Regions from separate parts of the Flavobacterium sp. SOK18b genome, predicted to be linked through region 1. Evidence: riboswitches for the same ligand, from Rfam matches in the RefSeq annotation. Region 1 holds a riboswitch; each other region holds the start of a gene.
The links. A riboswitch is a leader RNA that binds a small molecule or an ion and turns the genes downstream of it on or off. The one in region 1 is predicted to bind S-adenosylmethionine.

Region 1 (7,213 bases):
TGCGTACAATAATCTAAAAGCACCAATTGCAAATTATAATCTACTATAACTTTAAATTATAATGGTTCGAAATATTTTGAATAAACAATTCAGACAAAGAATCTGTTTTTCCTTGTAATGTAATGATATAAAAATAACGTTCGATTACTAAGTCTTTAATGTCTAGAATAGCCAATTCATTGTTTTGAAGCTCTTTTTGCACCGCATGAATTGACATAAAAGCAACACAGTCAGAGTTCAATAAATACGATTTAATACTTTCAGTACTTCCCAATTGCATTTCTACTTGCAAATCAGAACCTTTAATTTCAAAAGGTTTTAAAGCATGCTCAATTACTTCAAGTGTTCCTGAACCTTGTTCACGCATTAAAAATTGCATTTTCTTAAGGTCAGTTAGCTCAATCTCATCTCGTTGCACCAGCGGATTTAAAATATTACAAACTAAAACCAATTCATCTTTTAAAAATGGTATGTATTTTATTAATTTATTTTTAGACTGCCCTTCTACAATGCCCATTTCAATTTCTTGCTGTACCAATGCGTGCTCAATTTGTTCTGTATTGCCATTTAACAAACTTACTTTAACGTCCTTTAGTTTTAAATGAAATTTAGCTAATAATGGCGGGATAATATATTGTGAAATTGTTGTACTCGCACCCAATCGCAACAATCCTGAGCGCTGATTGATAAGCGTGCTCATGTCAAAATCGATCTCACGATACATTTCAAAAATATTTTTGGCATGTTTTAACAATACAGTTCCAGCGTGTGTCAATGCTATTTTAGAACCGTTTCTATCAAATAATTTAATTCCGTATTGTTCTTCTAACTCTTGTATGTGCTTTGAAATGGCAGGTTGAGTTATAAATAATTCAGCTGCAGCTTTAGTAAAACTCAATCGATTGGCAACGGTATAAAAAACTTTTAGTCTAAAATCCATAATAAATCTGAATTATAGTAAACCGTTATATTTACGTACAAACCATTCTGTAGCAAGTGAAATAGCAATAATTATGAGTAACCAAATCCAGTCAATTAATGGTGTTTTAACACTATTGCTTTTTTGAATGGCTTTGTATTCTTGGCTATCGAGTAGGGTTTTTATTAATTGTTCTTCTTGATTTGCAAAAAATACTTTTCCACTAGTATGAGTTGCTAATTGGCTTAGTTTTTCAACATCTGAATTTACAAATTGCTTTTCAATATCAAAATCTAAAATTTCAAAACTACCTGTGTAAGATGTTTTAGAATTCAATTCTTGAACTGCAAAATCATAAGATCCTGCCTTTAAACCATCAAGATTGACTTTATAAGTATTGTTCCCTTTAACTAAATCGTAATTTTTAGTTTGCTTATTGCTTTTATTTTTTAAAGAAATAGATAGTCGAGCTTTTTCATCAAACTCATAATTTTTATTAAAAAACTGAGCCGTTATCTCAATAGGTTCTCCTGAGTTGTAAAAACGTTCATGCTCAACCACCAATGATTTTTTGGAATTGTTTGAAGCTAGAAACTGAATAATTTTATCAAGGAATAAATCGTATTTTTCAAAAGATTTGTTAGTCACATGAGACTGTAAACGCCATTTCCAGCTATTCTCTCCCATTAAAAAAGCATTTCTACCGGATTGACTTTCTGCAAAAACCAGTAAAGGCATTTGCGTATCAATTGCTCTAATTCTTGACGATAACAATACGGTAACACCAGCATTTGTAGTTATAGTGCCAAATGGATTTTGAATGGGAGGCAGATTTTCAAAACCAATATTTTCAGCAGCAAACAAATTAAATTGATTATTAAAAACCGGTAAATAATCCTCTTTTTGTCCACTCATTTTAAAATTAAGAGACGTTTGCTGATTGTTCAAAAAATTAAAATCCGTGCTATTACCAGTGATAATAAAGCTGTTAATTTTCAATTTTGTATTGGCATCAAAAACTGATTTAAACTCTGAATTTGGCTGATACAATATCAAAACCGAATATGGTGTTAAATCCTTAATATCGTTTGGTTTAACAACAGTAACTTTACGCTGTACATTAGCTTCTATTGCTCGTTTTAAAGCTCCTAAATCCGGATGATTTATTGCTGAGACTATTGCAATATTTGTTTTTTGATCTATAATATCAACTGCAAAATTCTTTACATTATTAAAGGTGTTTTTTTCTTTTACTTTTGAAGTAATTGTCGCTTTATAAAGTTGAAGTCCAATTTTATCCGCAGGTAAAAACAACGTTAGGGATTGTGTTCGTTTTGAAGGAGAAAAACGCATGCTTTGCTTATTCAAAATAGTTTTTCCTTGAGACAATGAAAAATCAGCATCCATAGTTTTTGAACCTGAATACTGTAAAAACACCTCTACTGGAAATTTATTTTTATGAAAAGCATACTTATTAACATTCAACTGATTGATTTTAAAATCAAGATAAGTAACAGTATCTCCTACTACAAGAGGAAATACCCTATTTGATGGATCAAAACTATAAACATAGTCGTTACCTGATGTTTGATTTCCATCAGTAAGCAAAACCGTTGGGAAAACTGTATTTTTAAATATACTTTTTAGATTGTTCGCTACAAGATCAATATTGGTTTGACTGCCTTTAAAATCAATATTTGATAACGGACTAAAATCCTCAGAAAATTGAAAAACTTGAACGTCAAATTTATCATTCAAAGCCGTATTGCTCTGAATATTTTGGAGAATTGCTTTAGTTTTCTTTTCATTTTTAAGAAAAGCTATAGAACTTGAATTATCAACCACAACAGCAAGAGGCGTCTTTGTGATGACTAAATTATCCCGAGTAATTATTGGATTTAACAATAATAAAAACAGACAAAAAATAGAGGCAAATCGAAAAAAAGCTAAAAACAAACTCAATTTTGACTTGTTTTTAGCTTTATATAAATATTGAAAATATGACAATATGCCCGCTATTAATAATGATAAAACTAATAGTAGCAAGGTAGATGTTGTCATGTAGTGTTTATTAAAATATTTTAAATTTGAAAACTTAAATGTAATCCAGAATTCAATAAAAGTGTAGAATGAATTAAATACTCATTTCACTAACCTAGGTAAGCATTCCTCCACACACATTCAATACTTGCCCTGTTACATAAGCACTCATATCTGATGCAAAGAAAAGACAAGCGTTAGCTACATCTTCGGTAGAACCACCTCTTTTTAACGGAATTCCATCTCTCCAGCCTTTTACAACATCCTCATTTAGTTTGGCAGTCATTTCAGTTTCAATAAATCCAGGTGCAATTACATTACAACGAATATTACGAGATCCTAATTCCAGTGCTACAGACTTTGAAAAACCAATAACTCCAGCCTTAGATGCCGCATAGTTCGTTTGTCCTGCATTACCTTTTACACCTACTACTGAACTCATATTAATAATCGATCCGGCACGTTGCTTTAAAAAAGTACGTTGAATCGCTTTTGTCATATTAAAAACTGATTTCAAATTCACATCCATCACGTTGTCAAAATCTTCTTCAGACATACGCATCAATAAATTATCTTTTGTGATTCCAGCGTTATTAATCAATACGTCAACCGTTCCAAAATCAGCCAAAACAGCATCCACAAATGTTTGCGCTTCGTTAAAATCTGCAGCGTTTGATTGATATCCTTTTGCTTTAATACCTAGAGCGTTTAACTCATTTTCTAAAGCCATCGCAGATTCTACTGATGAACTATATGTAAAAGCAACATTGGCTCCATGTTTAGCAAAAATTTCTGCAATCCCTTTTCCAATTCCGCGACTTGCGCCTGTGATAATGGCAACTTTTCCTTCTAGTAATTTCATATTCAAAAATTAGTTTATTTTTTATTTGAAGCTATTCCTGCTATTCACTGCAATCTTTTAGGTCCGCTGTCGCGTACCCAAAAGGATTTCCGTTGCTATCAGGGCTAAAAACGACTTGCCAAATATATACTATTTCCTTTTTTAAAAAAAATTTAGCTTTGATTATGAACAATAATTTTTACAATTAAACCTTCAAAAAACGATATGCTAGTTTATCCCAAAAAGCAGCATAAATGGCAATCAATGTAAATACTAGCAAAAACAAATGATACCACGCATTACTTAAAATATCTATAAAATTTAATTTACCATTTGCATAGTTTAATATCAACAATATCTGAGCACCATATGGCAATATCCCTTGTATTACACACGAAAAAATATCTAATATAGTAGCCGATTTTTTAGCACTCAACCCATATTCATCATTAATTTCCTTTGCTATGGGCCCCGTAATAACAATAGAAACCGTATTATTTGCAATAGCTAAATTTGCAAAACCTACTAAAACACCAATTCCTGTTTGTGCTGATTTTTTACTTTTAATTCTTTTCTTTATCTGATTCAAAACCCATGTTATACCACCAGCCTTGTCCACCATAGCTGCTAATCCACCTGTAAGCATTGAAAGTAGAAAAATATCGGTCATGCTCGTAAATCCTTCATAAATTTTCTGAGTAAACTCCATTACTGTAAAAGAATCATTATAAAAACCAATAAAACCCGCAATTATGGTACCTAATAGTAAGGTGTAAAAAACGTTGACACCTACAACTGCTAAAATTATCACTAAAACATAAGGCAAGATAGCCCATAATGAATAATCACTTTTTGCAATATCCACAGAAATAACATCTGAATTAAATCCCAAATAAAAGAAAATTAAAATAGTAACAATTGCCGCCGGAAGTGCGATAAACAAATTGATCTTAAACTTATCTTTTAAATCACAACCTAGGGATTGAGTGGCAGCTATAGTAGTATCTGATATCATTGATAAATTATCTCCTAGCATAGAGCCACCAAGTAAAGCGCCTGCTATCAATGGCATAGAAGCACCACTTTTATCAGCAAGTGATATAGCAATAGGTCCTATTGCAACTATAGCTCCAACAGATGTACCTGTAGCAGTTGATAAAAACGAGGCTATCAAGAAAATTCCCAGTGGAAAATACGCTACATCAATGGTATTAATACCTAGGTTCACTACTGCATCAACTCCACCCATTGCCTTACTAACAACTGCAAAAGCGCCTGCAAATAAATAAATCAAACACATGGTTATAATTTTACTATCACCACAACCAGCAATTAAAGTATCAACTTTGTCTTCTGTACTGTTTTTAAATAAAATAAAAGCAGCAACAATGCCTACCAAAACAGCAACAGGAGAAGGAAAAGCATAAAAATCATTAAGTAAAATACCTGCTCCTAAAAAAGTAAAAATAAAAATAAATAGCGGAATCAATGCAAAAGGATTTCCAGATTCCTTAGTAAACTTTGTCATAAAAATAATTTTAAATTAAGCGTTATGACGAAAAACAAAGCTGGTATTGGGAATGTAAACAACATTTTTTCCAAAAGATTTGGCTTATCGTTTTAGCACCTTGCTTGTTGTTGCAGGTTGCTATCCTATTTAAGGATTCGTGATAACGGGTGCAAAAGTAATTAAAATTTTATCATATATTAAACAAACACTCTGAAATTTAAAATATTATGCAATATTTAACAAACGGAAATTTATTGTAAAATCAACAATTTATCAAAAAAAAGAGTTGTAAAATTAAATATTATCGTTAATTAAACTATTTTTGATAAACATAGTCTAATAAACATCCAAATAAAAGATATAATTATTGAAATATTAACACTAGTAGAATATTTATGAAAAAAGTTTTATTAATAATATGTTTAATTTTCGCTTCAAGTTGCAGTAAAAATGACGATGCAAATAACTATGTAGCAATCGATCCCTATCCTAATATTACAACAACATTTACCGGAAAAATAAATGTTAACAAACTGGATAATTATGCTAGTCAAACAATTCCTAATTATATAACTAAAGACAATACTGCAGGGAACCCCATTACAGATAAAGGCGCAACATTAGGTCGGGTTTTATTTTACGATAAGAATCTGTCATCAAAAAACACAATTTCATGTTCTTCATGTCACATACAAGCAAATGCTTTTGGAGATGTTGCAGCAGCTAGTACTGGAGTAAACGGGACAACTAGTAGACACTCCATGAGATTAATAAATACTAGATTTTCAAATGAAAATAAATTCTTTTGGGATGAGAGAGCTTCAACTTTAGAAAATCAAGTAACCCAACCTATTCAAGATCATATTGAAATGGGGTTTAGCGGGACATTAGGCGATGGCAACTTTACTGCATTAATTACTAAACTACAAAACATAGGATATTATAAAGAATTGTTCAAGTTTGTATATGGATCAGAAGATATTACCGAAAATAAAATTCAGTTAGCATTATCACAATTTGTAAGAAGTATTCAATCATTCGATGCGAAATATGATGCTGGCCGAGCACTTGTTGCAAATGACAATCAACAGTTTCCTAATTTTACTGCACAAGAAAACCAAGGTAAAAACTTATTTTTAACACCTCCAGTATTTGATGCTACTGGAAATAGAATTGCTGGAGGAGTAGGCTGCGCAGGTTGTCATCAAGCTCCTGAATTTAGTATTGACCCAAACAGTAGAAATAATGGAATAATCGGGATACTAAATGGAAATGGAATTGACATCACAAATACTAAATCTCCATCACTTAGAGACTTGGTAAAAGCAGATGGAAGTAGCAATGGAGCTTTCATGCATACCGCAAATTTGAATACGCTTCAAAATGTAATAGGCCATTACGGCACAATAAACCTAGCCCCTGGAAATACAAATCTAGATCCTAGGTTAAGGCCAAATGGTTTTGGTCAAAAATTGAATTTAACAGCCACAGAAGTAGATGCTTTAATCGCCTTTGTAAAAACCTTAACTGGAACAAATGTCTATGTAGACGCAAAATGGTCAACACCTTTCAAATAATAAAAAAGTCCCCAAATATACCTTTGGGGACTTTTAATTATTAATCAAAATGAACTTAGAAAGCTACATTCCATCTTGGTAATTTTCCATTTTCATCAAAGAAATTTTGTAAAATTACACCTTCAACTGCAGTTGGAATTCCTTTTGAGTCTGTATTAAATGTTTCATACCAAACTACTTCAAGTGTGGTGATATCTTCAATTTTCATTTGTGCAGGCCAAGAATATTTTCTTCCCGTTTTTGCAAATTGATGACCTTCAACAATTTTTTCGTTAAGACCACCGTTTTTAATTTTCAAGGTTCCATTATTTTGAACAGTTCCTGTA
Region 2 (7,213 bases), on a different contig from region 1:
AACGACCGCTCAGGAGAAAATTGGCGTGGGAACCATCAACAACATTGAGAAAGTGGTTGCAGAGCAACAATTAAGTTCACCTGCCATAATCGTCATTGGCGAGGTGGTTAAAGAGAGCAATAAATTAAAAGGCTTTTATGAAGAATTCATAGCGAAAGAAATTCGTAAATAACAGTTCCGTAGGAACGGATAATATTGTAGCGTCGGGTTTCAACCCGATGATAACGGTAATGATGGCATTATGATTAATACGATGATGAATGATAAAAAAGGTTGATTTTTAACCCAATGTTGCCGAAAACGAATTCTATTGATTAATAACGAATTCCAATTTAAAGAATTAAAATAAAAGTGGAAAGAAACGAATTATATCCTATTTTTTTAAAATTACACAACCTCAATGTGCTCATTGTGGGTGGCGGAAATGTGGGTTTAGAAAAACTATCGTTTCTGTTGAAATCCAGTCCCAATGCCAATGTTGAGGTAGTAGCACCCTGGTTTTTACCAGAATTAGAAACCTTGGCTGCAAGCCATCCAACAGTGAAGTTGACTTATAAAAAATTCAATCGCTGGATGCTCCGCAAACGCCACATGGTGATTGCCTGCACCGATGATTTGAAGGTGAACAAAAGGATTTATGATTTATCCCGAAAAAGATATTTGATTTGTAATATTGCTGATACACCGCCATTGTGTGATTATTATTTGGGCGGAATTGTAACCAAAGGGAATGTGAAAATTGCCATTTCAACCAACGGGAAATCACCCACTACAGCCAAACGACTGCGAGAGTTTTTTGAAGAAATAATTCCAAACGATATCAATAAAATGGTCGAGAATCTCAATGAATACCGAAAAACATTGAAAGGAAATTTTGAGGAAAAAGTTCAAAAAATGAATGAAATCACAGAGACGCTCAAAGCAAAGTAAGCACAAAACACAATCTTAAGTTCATAGAAAAAAGATAAAATGTAATAGTTCTTAATAATCAGTTTCTGTTTTTTTAACTAAACAGAATAGTGATATTTGTACTCAATTATAATTAAAAGGATTGAGCGCCTAGATTCAATACAATAACATAGATAAACACAATTAACAATTTCCATAACAGCCTACAATTACAACTGAAGGCAAAACATAGGATACTAAATTAAATCAAAATGATTAAAACAGACATACTCATTATTGGCGCGGGGCCAACAGGTTTATTTGCAGTTTTTGAAGCAGGATTATTAAAATTAAAATGTCATATATTAGATGCTTTGCCACAAGCAGGTGGGCAGTTATCAGAGTTATATCCTAAAAAACCTATTTATGATATTCCTGGATTTCCAGAAGTATTGGCTGGTGATTTAGTAGATAATTTAATGGAGCAAATCAAGCAGTTCGAACCAGGGTTTACCTTGGGTGAACGTGCCGAAACCATCGAAAAACAAGAAGACGGAACATTTATTGTGACTTCAAACAAAGGCAAGAAATTCCATGCGCCAGTTATTGCTATTGCTGGTGGATTAGGTAGTTTTGAACCAAGAAAACCATTGATTGAAGACATCGAATTCTACGAAGACAAAGGAATTAAATACTTCATCAAAAACCCAGAAAAATTCCGTGACAAGCGCGTAGTTATCGCTGGAGGTGGCGATTCGGCTCTAGATTGGAGTATCTTTTTGTCAAACGTAGCTTCAGAAGTGACTTTGATTCACCGTCGCAACGAGTTTCGTGGTGCTTTAGACTCTGTAGAAAAAGTACAAGAGCTAAAGACTTCTGGTAAAATAAAAATGATTACACCAGGTGAAGTAGTAGGTTTAAAAGGTGCCGAACATCTTGAGGCAGTTGTAGTCGAGGAAAATGGCGCACAACGCACCATCGAAACCGATTATTTTATTCCGCTTTTTGGTCTTACTCCAAAGTTAGGTCCTATCGGCGACTGGGGATTAGAAATCGAAAAAAATGCCATCAAAGTAAACAACGCCTTAGATTACCAAACCAACATTCCTGGAATTTTCGCCATTGGAGACGTAAATACCTATCCAGGAAAATTAAAATTAATCTTGTGTGGATTCCATGAAGCCACTTTAATGTGTCAAGCGGCCTACCAAATCATTAATCCAGGTAAGCGCTATGTTTTAAAATATACTACCGTTTCAGGCGTAGATGGTTTTGACGGAACTCGTAAAGAAGCTCCAAAAGCCGTAGTAAAAGCAATCGTATAAAAAAGCTATTGAGTCAAAAAGGTTCTGAGTTGCTAAGTTCATTAAAAAGCTTAGTAATTCAGAACTTTTTTTTTGCTTAGACAATTAGCCTCTCAGAATCTTTAAAAAAACACTTGCAATTGTTAGCACTATGTCGTTACTTTGCACTGTTCCTATATTTATTGAAAGTTATCACGAAAGGCGGAGGGAAAGACCCAATGAAACCTTAGCAACCCTTTATTTTTTAAAGAAGGTGCTACATTCTACTTTATACAACCAGTATCAAAGATAGATAACACAAGAATACTTCTACAGTATTTCTCAAACCTTTTCTTGACAACATATCGAATTTTTTAGAGCAGATTAATGGCGCTTTTCAGTCATAATCGTTCCCGCTTTCCGTTACAATCTTTTATTTTTTAAAGAAAAAAATAAAAGGATTTTCACTGCAATCGGGGCTATAAAGAAAAATTGGGAACTTTTGGAAATACTAATCAAAAGTAAAAATCACAATTTCAAATTGTGATTTACAAGAAATAAAAAGTTATGTCAAGCATTCACGAAGCCATTACAAAAAACATCCTCATCCTTGATGGAGCTATGGGAACCATGTTGCAACGTTACAATTTCTCCGAAGAAGATTTTAGAGGAGAACGTTTCAAGGATTTTCCGCATTCGCTAAAAGGAAACAATGATTTATTGTCGCTCACGCAGCCACAAGCTATAAAAGACGTTCACGCCGCATATTTTGAAGCTGGAGCTGATATTGTTGAAACCAATACTTTCTCAGGAACCACTATCGGTATGGCTGATTACTATCTTGAAGAATATGTATATGAATTGAACTATGAGTCGGCCAAAATTGCCCGCGAAGTAGCCGATGAATTTACCACCAAAAATCCAGACAAACCTCGTTTTGTAGCGGGTTCCATTGGACCCACGAATAGAACAGCAAGCATGTCACCAGATGTAAACGATCCCGGTTACAGAGCCGTAACTTTTGATGATTTACGCATCGCGTACAAGCAACAAGTAGAAGCGCTTATGGATGGTGGTTGCGATTTACTTTTGGTAGAAACTATTTTTGATACTTTAAATGCCAAAGCAGCGCTTTTTGCTATTGAAGAAGTAAAAGACGAACGCAATCTTGATATTCCTATTATGGTCTCCGGAACAATTACTGATGCTTCCGGAAGAACACTTTCGGGACAAACGGTTGAGGCTTTTTTAGTTTCGGTGTCGCACATACCGTTGTTGAGTGTAGGATTCAATTGCGCCCTTGGTGCCGATTTACTCAAGCCGTATTTACAAACCTTGTCGCAAAACACATCGTTCAACGTATCGGCCCATCCTAATGCAGGATTGCCCAACGCCTTTGGAGAATACGACGAAACACCAGAACAAATGCAAGCTTTTATCAAAGAATATCTCGATGATAATTTGGTCAACATCATAGGGGGTTGTTGCGGAACAACACCAGCCCACATCAAGTTAATTGCCGATATCGCAAAGGAATACAAACCGAGGGTTTCAACTGCAGTGATGTAATGTTAAGATAATTTAGTTTATTAAAAATGGAGGAAAAGACTATTGATAATTTTAAGAATTTGAAATGGGTACTGCTATGCTCTCTTACCTTGGCAACAATATATATATTATTTGATATCTCTAGAAAAACAAAGTTTGAAAAGTACAAAGAAACATTTAAGGGCGAAGCAATTGGTTTAACAACGAGGTTTAAACAGGTCGGTAAACGAAGGGTTTTAATTTATTGCTTTTATGTGGATGGTAAGGTTATGTCTAAGAGAAATACGATGGGAGGAGATGAAATTTTAAACAAGTTTTACAAAGTGAAGTATGACTTAAATAATCCGAAAGGGAATTATATTTTTTTAGATAAAGAATTGAAGCCCGATTCCCTTACTCTTGTTAAAAATGGTTTTACTTGGACTAAATATTATGTATACGATGGAAATGTAACTAGTCGATATCTAGAAAAATCAAAATGGCAGTGATCGCGATTATTGGATTTTATTACAATGCATCTATTACGCAAGTCAAAGGAAGTATTGGTGAGTAAAATAGTTTTATTCGTTTGCGAGCGCGAGCGCCCCGCTGGTGCACATAAAATAGGCAGGAAAAGAATTTTAAGAAAAAATAATAAGCACGAGCGTGACGCTAGCGCTAGCAGCAGAGCAACTTGTTTAGATTCTTCGTTCCTCAAAATGACAAAATTGAAGAATAAAGAAACGGAAGAATCAACAAAAAAAAAGTGTGTTGTTAGCACAATGCCCGCGTGAGGGATAGTAGTGGAAAGCCCGCAGATCAATGGAGTGCTAACGGAATTGATTGAGGACTTGAAACGAATAGCCCGACCCGACTTTTTTTGGAGGGACACGCCCGAAAAAGAATTGAAATAAGATGGTAAGGTTTCGAAAACTTTGCATTAAATAAAAAAATAAAAACTCATTCTAAGTTTCTTAGAAATGGAGTAACTCAAAATAAAGAAATGGCAGAAAAAAGAAGAAACCTAGTATTAGCAGGATTGGAACCCCTAATCATTACGCCGGAAAGTGTATTTGTGAATGTGGGGGAACGAACCAATGTGACGGGTTCGAGAAAATTTCTTCGATTGATTAAGGAAGAAAAATACGATGAGGCGCTTGATATTGCGCGCCAGCAAGTAGAAGGTGGAGCACAAATCATTGATATCAATATGGATGAGGGAATGCTCGATGGCGCATATGCGATGACAAAATTCCTGAATTTGATTGCGGCTGAGCCGGATATTTCGCGCGTACCCATTATGATTGATAGCTCGAAATGGGAAATCATTGAGGCGGGTTTGAAAGTCGTACAAGGGAAATGTGTTGTGAATTCGATTTCGTTGAAAGAAGGCGAAGAAGCTTTTATTCACCATGCTAAACTGATAAAGCGTTATGGTGCGGCGGTAATTGTGATGGCTTTTGACGAAGTGGGTCAAGCGGATAATTACGAAAGGCGTGTTGAAATTTGTCAGCGTTCGTATGATATTTTAGTGGGAATTGGATTTCCGCCACAAGATATCATCTTCGATTTGAATATTTTCCCAGTGGCAACAGGTATGGAAGAGCACCGCTTAAATGCGTTGGATTTCTTTAGAGGAACCAAGTGGGTTCGCGAAAATTTACCTCACGCACATATCAGTGGTGGGGTGAGTAACGTTTCGTTTTCGTTTAGAGGAAACGATACGGTTCGTGAGGCGATGCACTCGGTTTTCTTGTACCATGCCATTCAAAACGGAATGACAATGGGGATTGTAAATCCAGAAATGTTATCGATTTATGATGAGATTCCGAAAGATTTATTGGAGCATGTTGAAGATGTGATTCTGGACAGACGCGACGATGCGACAGAACGTTTGCTCGATTTTGCGGAGAATGTAAAAGGCGACGGATCCAAAACAAATGAAAAGGCGGTATTAGAATGGCGTTCAGGAACCGTTCAAGAAAGAATCACGCACTCGTTAGTAAAAGGAGTGGATGCGTTTATTGAAGAAGATGTTGAAGAAGCGCGACAAGCTGCTACAAAACCCATTGAGGTGATCGAAATCAACTTGATGACGGGAATGAATGTCGTGGGTGATTTGTTTGGTTCGGGTAAAATGTTTTTGCCACAAGTGGTGAAATCGGCACGTGTAATGAAAAAAGCAGTGGCGTATTTATTGCCTTTTATTGAAGCGGCTAAGCAAGTTGGCGACAAATCTGGTAACGGAAAAATCCTGATGGCTACCGTAAAAGGTGATGTTCACGATATCGGAAAAAATATAGTTTCGGTGGTATTGGCTTGTAATAATTATGAGATTGTCGATTTAGGTGTAATGGTGCCTCCAGAAAAAATCATTGCTGCAGCTATTGAGCACGAAGTAGATATTATTGGATTGAGCGGATTGATCACGCCGTCCTTGGACGAAATGGTGTATCTCGCTAAGGAATTGGATAAAAGAGGACTTAAAATTCCAGTCATGATTGGTGGTGCAACAACTTCGCGTGCGCATACAGCCGTGAAAATTGCACCTCAATACAGCCAAACGGTAATTCACGTCAACGATGCCTCGAGAGCGGTAACGGTAGCGGGTAATTTATTGGATCACAACCGAAAAATATATGCTAGTGATATTCGTGCAGAATACGATGCGTTTAGAGAAACGTTTTTGAATCGTTCTCGCGACAAGAATTTCTTGACCATTGAGCAAGCCCGTAAAAATAAATTGCAATTGGATTGGGATAATTTCACGCCCGTGAAACCTAAAGTTATTGGCAAGCAAATCGTAGAAGTAGATTTAGAAACTTTGGTGCCTTATATCGATTGGACGCCGTTTTTTAGAACTTGGGAATTGTTTGGGAAATATCCAGCTATTTTAACCGATGAAGTAGTAGGCGAACAAGCGACTTCGGTTTTTGCAGATGCACAAGCCATGCTGAAAGTTATTTTGAAAGAGAAGAAATTATCTGCCAAAGGTATTTACGGCATTTTTCCGGCGAATCAAATCAATGATGATGATATTGAACTATACGAAGCCCCCCCCGCCCCCGAAGGGGGAGCTACTCTCGAAACAGCAAAACAAACTTGGGAAACAGCAAATCCTATTATGTATGATGTTTTAAAAGAACGCGCTAAAGAGATGAGAAACAAACCAACAGAAGCTGAGAAAATGCTATGGAATGTTTTATCTAATAGAGGAGTAGAAGGGTATAAATTTAGAAGGCAACATGTAATAGGGGAATATATAGTTGATTTTGTGTGTTTGGAAAAAAAGCTAGTTATTGAAGTGGATGGATCTATTCATAATCATCCCGAACAAATTGAACATGATAAAGAGAGAACTATTTGGCTAGAATCTAAGGGTTTTAAAGTTGTTAGATACACTAATAAAGAGGTATTGAATAATTTACATGAAACAATTGAAAAAATCAGCAAGGAGTTGTCTACAAAGGAGATAGTTCCCCCTTTGGGGGTTAGGGGGCTCTTTTTGACTTTAC
Region 3 (7,213 bases), on a different contig from region 1:
TTTCGGAGCAAGCTGCCAATCGGTTTACAACTCAAACTCCGACAGTAAAATTAAATTATTATTTCTTGAATGGTTTAAATGTCAACTGGGATTATGCATTTAATCGTTTTAAAAATGAAACCAACGGCATTACAAACGATTTTAAAATCATGACGGCAAGCTTAAATTACATCAAAAAAGACTCGAAATTTGAATATCGAATTCAAGCAAACAATTTATTAAACACCAGATCTAGATTGAACAACTCTTTTAGTGTAAATGGTTTTAATGCGAATGAAAGTAGAATTTTGCCTCGCTTTGTAACCTTTATTGTAAAGTATAATTTATAGGTTTCATTTCGAACCAAAAGAAAGGGGATTTTACATTAGTAAAATCCCCCTTTTAATATAGTATCGCTTTGAGTTTACAATCCAAAAGCAGTTTTTACTTGATCTACGAAATCTAATTTTTCCCAAGTAAACAAATCAACAGTAACAGTTTTTGTTAATCCACCTGGAGCAGAGAAAGTCTTAGTTACGGTTTCTGGAGTACGTCCCATGTGTCCGTAAGCAGCAGTCTCGCTATAAATTGGGTTTCTTAATTTCAATCGTTGTTCGATGAAGTACGGACGCATATCAAAAATAGCTTCTACTTTTTTAGCGATTTCACCATTGGTCAAATTTACTTTTGAAGTTCCGTAGGTGTCAATAAAAATACCCATTGGCTTAGCCACACCAATAGCGTACGAAACTTGAACCAAAATCTCATCAGCAACACCAGCTGCAACTAAGTTTTTAGCGATATGACGTGTAGCATAAGCCGCACTTCTGTCTACTTTACTTGGATCTTTTCCAGAGAAAGCACCACCACCGTGAGCACCTTTTCCGCCATAAGTATCTACAATGATTTTTCTTCCTGTTAATCCAGTATCTCCGTGAGGTCCCCCAATTACGAATTTACCTGTTGGGTTAATGTGGTACTGAATAGCATCATTAAATAAATGAGCATGCTCAGGATTTTTAGCAATGATTCTTGGAATCAATATCTCGATAATGTCTTTTTTGATTTTAGCAAGCATAGTAGCTTCTTCGTCAAAATCATCGTGTTGCGTAGAGATAACAATCGCTTCAATACGAGTTGGTTTATTATCGTCGCTGTATTCTAAAGTTACTTGCGATTTAGCATCAGGACGCAAATACGTAATTTCGTTATTTTCACGTCTTAAAACAGCTAATTCTTGCAATAATTTATGAGATAAATCAAGTGCCAATGGCATGTAATTTTCCGTTTCATTGGTTGCGTAACCAAACATCATTCCTTGGTCACCAGCACCTTGCTCTTCTTTGCTTGCTCTGTCAACTCCTTGATTGATATCAGCAGATTGTTCGTGAATAGCCGAAAGAATACCGCATGAGTTCGCTTCAAACATGTATTCGCTTTTGGTATAACCAATTTTTCGAATGACTTCACGTGCAATATTTTGCACATCTAAGTACGTATTTGATTTTACTTCTCCTGCCAAAATAACTTGACCAGTAGTTACTAAAGTTTCACAAGCTACTTTTGATTCAGCATCAAATGCTAGAAAGTTATCAATTAATGCGTCTGAAATTTGATCTGCAATTTTATCTGGATGTCCTTCGCTCACAGATTCTGACGTAAATAAATAGGCCATAAGTTTTATTATTTTATAAAATTAAGCGAGAAAAAATAATTGCTGAAAAGGACTAAAGGAGCGTTTCTGCTTTAGCATTTTTTCTACTGAGAATACTTCAGTATCCATAATGAATAAGTTTCATTATGAAGAGGTTGCAATCAGTTCAAATTTTTCCTCTGGTAATAGTTTGCAAAGGTATGAAACCATTTTGATTTGCATATAATTCTTAACTTTTTTTTACTATTTTATCTTTTGAAAATATTTTTTGAATTATAAACAAAATTAATACTATTAAAATTTTGTAGTTTAAATAATATTTTCGATATTTGATAATCAAAATAAGTAATCATGAAATCAAGTATTTGCAATGTTTTTAAGGTCGCACAGGAAAATTCCTGAGGGTTGTTTATTGCATAATTTGAACTAAATTATATAGTAAAGCTTCCCAGTATTTGGGAAGCTTTTTTTTTTGAAATACCACAAAGAATAAAAATTTATGAATACACTAAAATGCCAACAAAAAATGAATGCAATAGCGCCTATTTGTGCTGTTGTACTATTTGATAAATCATGACCCGAAAGGACAAGTTTAAAAAACTAAACCCCTTTTGGATACGTATCTAAAAGGGGTTTATTGCTTTTAGTACGAATAGTAATTAACGTAGTTTTTCAAGAAGATTATGGATTGTTAAATTATTTGGTTGAACAGAATAATAAGAAAATAAATATTGATAAAATTTTAATTTTCATAAAAACTGGTATTGATGTTGATACTAATTTTAAAAATAGAATTTCATAATTATTAACCTAAAACAAAAAAAATGAAAAAAAATGACTATTTAACGAAAGGAATCCTGTTATTGAGGAAAGGATTATGGAGAACAAAAAAAAGAAATAATACAAATGTAACGAATGAGCTTATCCATCCTAGATTTGAGATGGCTACCAATGATGTTACAGCACTAAAGACAGTGCCTAATTCATTACTTTTTTTAATGTATTCCAAAGAAAATGATGTCCTTTTTATTTAGGGATTCCAAATGTATTTTAATGAGCGAGAAAATGCATTTTAAATTAGGATTGCTGTTTTAATGGAGTTATGGTCTAAAACGATACATTTCTTTGTTAAAACAGCTTGCTTTTTGCATACTTTTGCGAATACTGCAAAAGTAATTCAGACTAAACTTTGCATAAAAATTTGCTCAGAATAAAAATTAGTGCTTTATTTGCACTCACAAAGTTCACAACAGTATTGAAATGTTATAAAGAAAGGCAGAGGGATTAGACCCGATGAAGCCTTAGCAACCCTTCGATTTATCGGAGAAGGTGCTGCATTCTACCACGCCCATCGTGGAAAGATAACACTAAGAATTTGTCTAGATAACACCTAGCTTTCTTTCTAATATTTCCAAACACAAGTCATAATTATAACAGATTTGCAATTGGAAAATAAACCAACAACAATAACATTACACAATTTCACCACGGAGTCAGGTGTAATTTTTAATGCTCTAAACTTAAGTTATCAAGTTTTTGGGTTGCCATTACATACAGCTCCCATCGTTTTGGTCAATCATGCGCTAACCGGAAATTCACAGGTTGTGGGCGATAACGGTTGGTGGAATGACCTAATTGGCACCAACAAAACTATTGATACTACAAAATATACCGTACTTGCTTTTAACGTTCCTGGAAATGGATTTGATGGAGTTGTAATTGAAAATCATCTTGATTTTACAGCAAGAGATATTGCTAGAATTTTTATAAAAGGCATTCATTTACTTGAGGTTACAAGACTATTCGCCATTATTGGGGGTTCTGTAGGTGGCGGAATTGCATGGGAAATGGTCGCATTAGAACCAACAATAACGCAAAAATTAATTCCTATTGCGACCGATTGGAAAGCTACAGACTGGCTTATTGCCAATTGTTTTTTGCAAGAACAAATTCTGAATAATTCGTCTAAACCCATTCAGGATGCCCGTACACACGCGATGTTATGTTATAGAACTCCAGAATCATTTGCCGCAAAATTTCAGCGAACTACTAATGAAGAGTTAGCCATTTTTAATGTTGAAAGTTGGTTGTTGCATCACGGCGAAAAATTGCAACAGCGTTTTCAATTGGCATCCTATAAAATGATGAATCAATTATTGAAAACCATTGATGTCACTCGCAATAGGTCTTCTTTTGAAAATACAATCCAAACTGTTGAAGCAGAAATTCATATAATAGCCATCAATTCGGATTTGTTTTTTACAGCCAGTGAAAATAAAGCGACTTTTGAGCAACTACAAAAAATAAATAAAAAAGTTAGTTATCAAGAAATAGTTTCCATTCACGGACACGACGCTTTTTTGATAGAATACAAACAATTACACAATTTGCTTCAAGATTTATTCTAAGCTACAAACACACAACACAATGAAAATATTAAAATTTGGAGGTAAATCGTTATCAAATGGTGACGGATTAAATAAAGTTATTGCCATAATAACAGACAAAGTAAATCAAGGAGAAAAAATTGCAATTGTAGTTTCGGCACGTGGTAATGCAACGGATGAGTTGGAACAAATTTTAACCATTGCTTCTCAAAACGGAGATTACAAGCCTCTTTTTGAAGATTTTAAAAAATACCAGCAAGACGTTTATGAAGCTGTTGATTTGTCTGAGGAGTTTACTATTTTAGAAAAATTGTTTGAAGGTGTCAGTTTGATTGGCGATTACAGCAAAAAGATCAAAGACCTTATTTTGTCTAAAGGTGAATTACTTTCGGCAAAATTACTGACGGCCATCCTCATAGAAAATGGAATTCATGCTCGTTTTACAGATACGCGTGAATTGATAAAAACCGATGCTAAATTTGGTGATGCACAACCATTAGAACAACTTTCGAAGAAAAATGTGGTTGCTTTTTTTAAGCAAAACACTGAAAATACAGTAAGTATAATCACAGGTTTTATTGGCTCTACGACCAATAATGATACTACAACTCTAGGAAGAAACGGTAGTAATTACACCGCTTCGTTGATTGCGAATTATTTAAATGCCGAAGAATTACAAAATTACACGCATGTTGATGGAATTTATACTGCCAATCCTGATTTAGTTGTAGATGCGAAGAAAATTGATCACTTATCGTTTAATGAGGCGAATGAGATTGCTAATTTTGGAGCTACTATTTTGCACGCCAAAACTATCATTCCGTTATTAGAAAAAAACATTCCGCTCCGTATTTTAAATACTTTCAATCATGAAAATAAAGGAACTTTAATTACTTCCAATTCTAATAAGGAAGGAATTAAAACGCTTTCGGTTCTTGAAAATGTGGCTTTGGTCAATTTGGAAGGAAGAGGGTTGCTTGGTAAAACAGGTGTCGATGCTCGAATTTTTAGAGTAATGGGCGACAACAATATCAGTGTTAGTATTATTTCGCAAGGTTCATCAGAGCGTGGAATAGGCTTGGTTGTGGCTGCTGACAAAGCAACTACGGCCATGATTGAATTGGAAAAGGAATTCGAAAATGATTTCTATTCGAAAGATGTCAATAAAATAACTGTGGCTGATGATGTAGCTGTCATCTCAATTATTGGGCAGGATTTAAGCACTTTTCACAAACCTTACACGGCTTTAATCAAGAATAAAATTGTTCCGATTCTGTTTAACAATACGGTGACGGGTAAGAATGTGAGTTTGGTTGTTAAAAAATCACAATTGCACAAAGCCTTAAATGTGATTCACGGAGAGATTTTTGGCGTTGCCAAGAAAATAAATATTGCTGTTTTTGGTCACGGTTTGGTGGGCGGCACCTTGATTAATCAAATTTTAGAATCGGCAGCAGCCATCGAAAAAAGAAAAGATATTAAGTTGAATGTTTTTGCGATTGCCAACTCTAAGAATGTTCTCTTGAATAAAAACGGCGTAACGCCCAACTGGAAAAACGAAATTCAAACCAACGGATTCTCGTATACCATTGATGACGTGATTGCCTACGCAAATGAGCATCATTTAGAGAATTTAATTGCCGTTGATAATACAGCAAGTGCTGATTTTGTTACGAATTATATTTCGTTAGTAGAAAATAGTTTCGATTTGATTTCGTCAAACAAAGTGGCCAATACGTTAAGTTATAGTTTTTATAAAAAATTACGAAAAGTTCTGGCAGAAAACCAAAAGACGTATCTTTATGAAACCAATGTTGGAGCAGGATTACCGTTGATTGACACTATTAAATTGTTGCATCTTTCTGGTGAAAACATCACAAAGATTAAAGGCGTTTTCTCGGGAACATTGAGTTATTTGTTCAATAATTTTTCGGCCAAAGACGTGCCGTTTAGCGAGATTTTGAAAGAAGCCATCGATAACGGATATACCGAGCCAGATCCAAGAGAGGATTTATGCGGAAATGATGTAGGACGAAAATTATTGATTTTGGCTAGAGAACTAGATTTGCAAAATGAGTTTGAAGAAATTGCTATTCAAAATTTAATTCCAGAACATTTGCGTAGCGGAGATGTAGGAGAGTTTTTGAATAAATTGACGGAGTTTGATCCTATTTATGCAAAAATAAAAGCAGAACAAAAACCGAATCACGTGTTGCGTTACATTGGAGAATTATCGGGAGATTTGCAAAATGACAAAGGAAATCTAGAAGTAAAATTAGTTTCGGTACCATCAGATACGGCATTAGGCGGATTGAAAGGTTCAGATTCTTTCTTTGAAATTTACACTGAATCGTACGGAGACCGACCAATTGTAATTCAAGGCGCTGGCGCAGGATCAGCAGTAACTGCAAGAGGTGTTTTTGGTGATATTCTAAGGTTGTCTGATAAAGGTTAGTAGAAGTAAACGTTTTCAGTAAACAGTATTTAAATATAAAATCAGTTGTATCCGCGTGAGGAAATCCGCGTTATCAGCGTTCAAAAAATATAGTAATGAAAATAACATTAAACAGAGTAAACGACAATTTCCATTTCGAATTAAAAAACGAAAGAGGGCATTTGGTAAACGTAGATAGCCGTCCTGAATATGGAGGAAACGATATGGGTGCCAGTCCGATGGAATTAGTATTGATGGGAGTTGCGGGGTGTAGTGCCATTGATATGATTTCGATTTTGAAAAAACAACGTCAAGAAATCACGTCTTTCAAAGCTGAGGTTGAAGGCGAAAGAGTTCAGGTTGGAGAAGCAAAACCATTTAAAAATATCCATGTGGTGTTTTATTTAGAAGGTGATATCAAGGAGGACAAAGCCGCAAAAGCTGCACAACTTTCTTTTGAAAAATACTGTTCGGTTTCCAAAACATTAGAACCAACAGCAACCATACATTACAAAGTAGTTTTGAATGGAAGCCCCCTAACCCCCGAAGGGGGAACTAGCAACTAATAGTTGTTGGATAAATATTAAATTTAGTAACAAACAAATCAACCCCAACACAATTCCCCCTTTGGGGGTTAGGGGGCTTATTTATGGAAAATGATAATTTTGGTTTCGAAACCCAAGCCATACGCAATCAGTTAGAAAGAACACAATATTTAGAGCATTCGGTACCGTTGTACCTTACTTCTAGTTTTGTATT

Region 2: it holds a riboswitch for S-adenosylmethionine, as region 1 does, so the genes downstream of both, DNC80_RS12635 (homocysteine S-methyltransferase family protein) here and DNC80_RS11945 (Na+/H+ antiporter NhaC family protein) in region 1, are expected to answer to the same signal.
Region 3: it holds a riboswitch for S-adenosylmethionine, as region 1 does, so the genes downstream of both, DNC80_RS04415 (alpha/beta fold hydrolase) here and DNC80_RS11945 (Na+/H+ antiporter NhaC family protein) in region 1, are expected to answer to the same signal.

What each region holds. Positions count from the first base shown of each region.
Region 1 covers NZ_QKNZ01000079.1:47,439-54,651, forward strand. Annotated here, with positions in the region: gene DNC80_RS11930 (LysR family transcriptional regulator) at 44-940, opposite strand; gene DNC80_RS11935 (hypothetical protein) at 953-2,980, opposite strand; gene fabG (3-oxoacyl-[acyl-carrier-protein] reductase) at 3,075-3,821, opposite strand; gene DNC80_RS11945 (Na+/H+ antiporter NhaC family protein) at 4,006-5,328, opposite strand; SAM-I-IV-variant riboswitch at 5,383-5,479, opposite strand; gene DNC80_RS11950 (cytochrome-c peroxidase) at 5,706-6,887, shown strand; gene DNC80_RS11955 (hypothetical protein) at 6,943-7,213, opposite strand, start outside.
Region 2 covers NZ_QKNZ01000088.1:31,275-38,487, reverse strand. Annotated here, with positions in the region: gene cobA (uroporphyrinogen-III C-methyltransferase) at 1-172, shown strand, start outside; gene DNC80_RS12645 (bifunctional precorrin-2 dehydrogenase/sirohydrochlorin ferrochelatase) at 352-930, shown strand; gene DNC80_RS12640 (NAD(P)/FAD-dependent oxidoreductase) at 1,161-2,213, shown strand; SAM riboswitch class I at 2,379-2,491, shown strand; gene DNC80_RS12635 (homocysteine S-methyltransferase family protein) at 2,739-3,740, shown strand; gene DNC80_RS12630 (hypothetical protein) at 3,767-4,207, shown strand; gene DNC80_RS12625 (vitamin B12 dependent-methionine synthase activation domain-containing protein) at 4,702-7,213, shown strand, end outside.
Region 3 covers NZ_QKNZ01000019.1:38,565-45,777, forward strand. Annotated here, with positions in the region: gene DNC80_RS04400 (carboxypeptidase regulatory-like domain-containing protein) at 1-329, shown strand, start outside; gene metK (methionine adenosyltransferase) at 404-1,654, opposite strand; gene DNC80_RS04410 (hypothetical protein) at 2,458-2,667, shown strand; SAM riboswitch class I at 2,894-3,001, shown strand; gene DNC80_RS04415 (alpha/beta fold hydrolase) at 3,079-4,041, shown strand; gene thrA (bifunctional aspartate kinase/homoserine dehydrogenase I) at 4,061-6,475, shown strand; gene DNC80_RS04425 (OsmC family protein) at 6,571-7,020, shown strand; gene DNC80_RS04430 (PLP-dependent aspartate aminotransferase family protein) at 7,104-7,213, shown strand, end outside.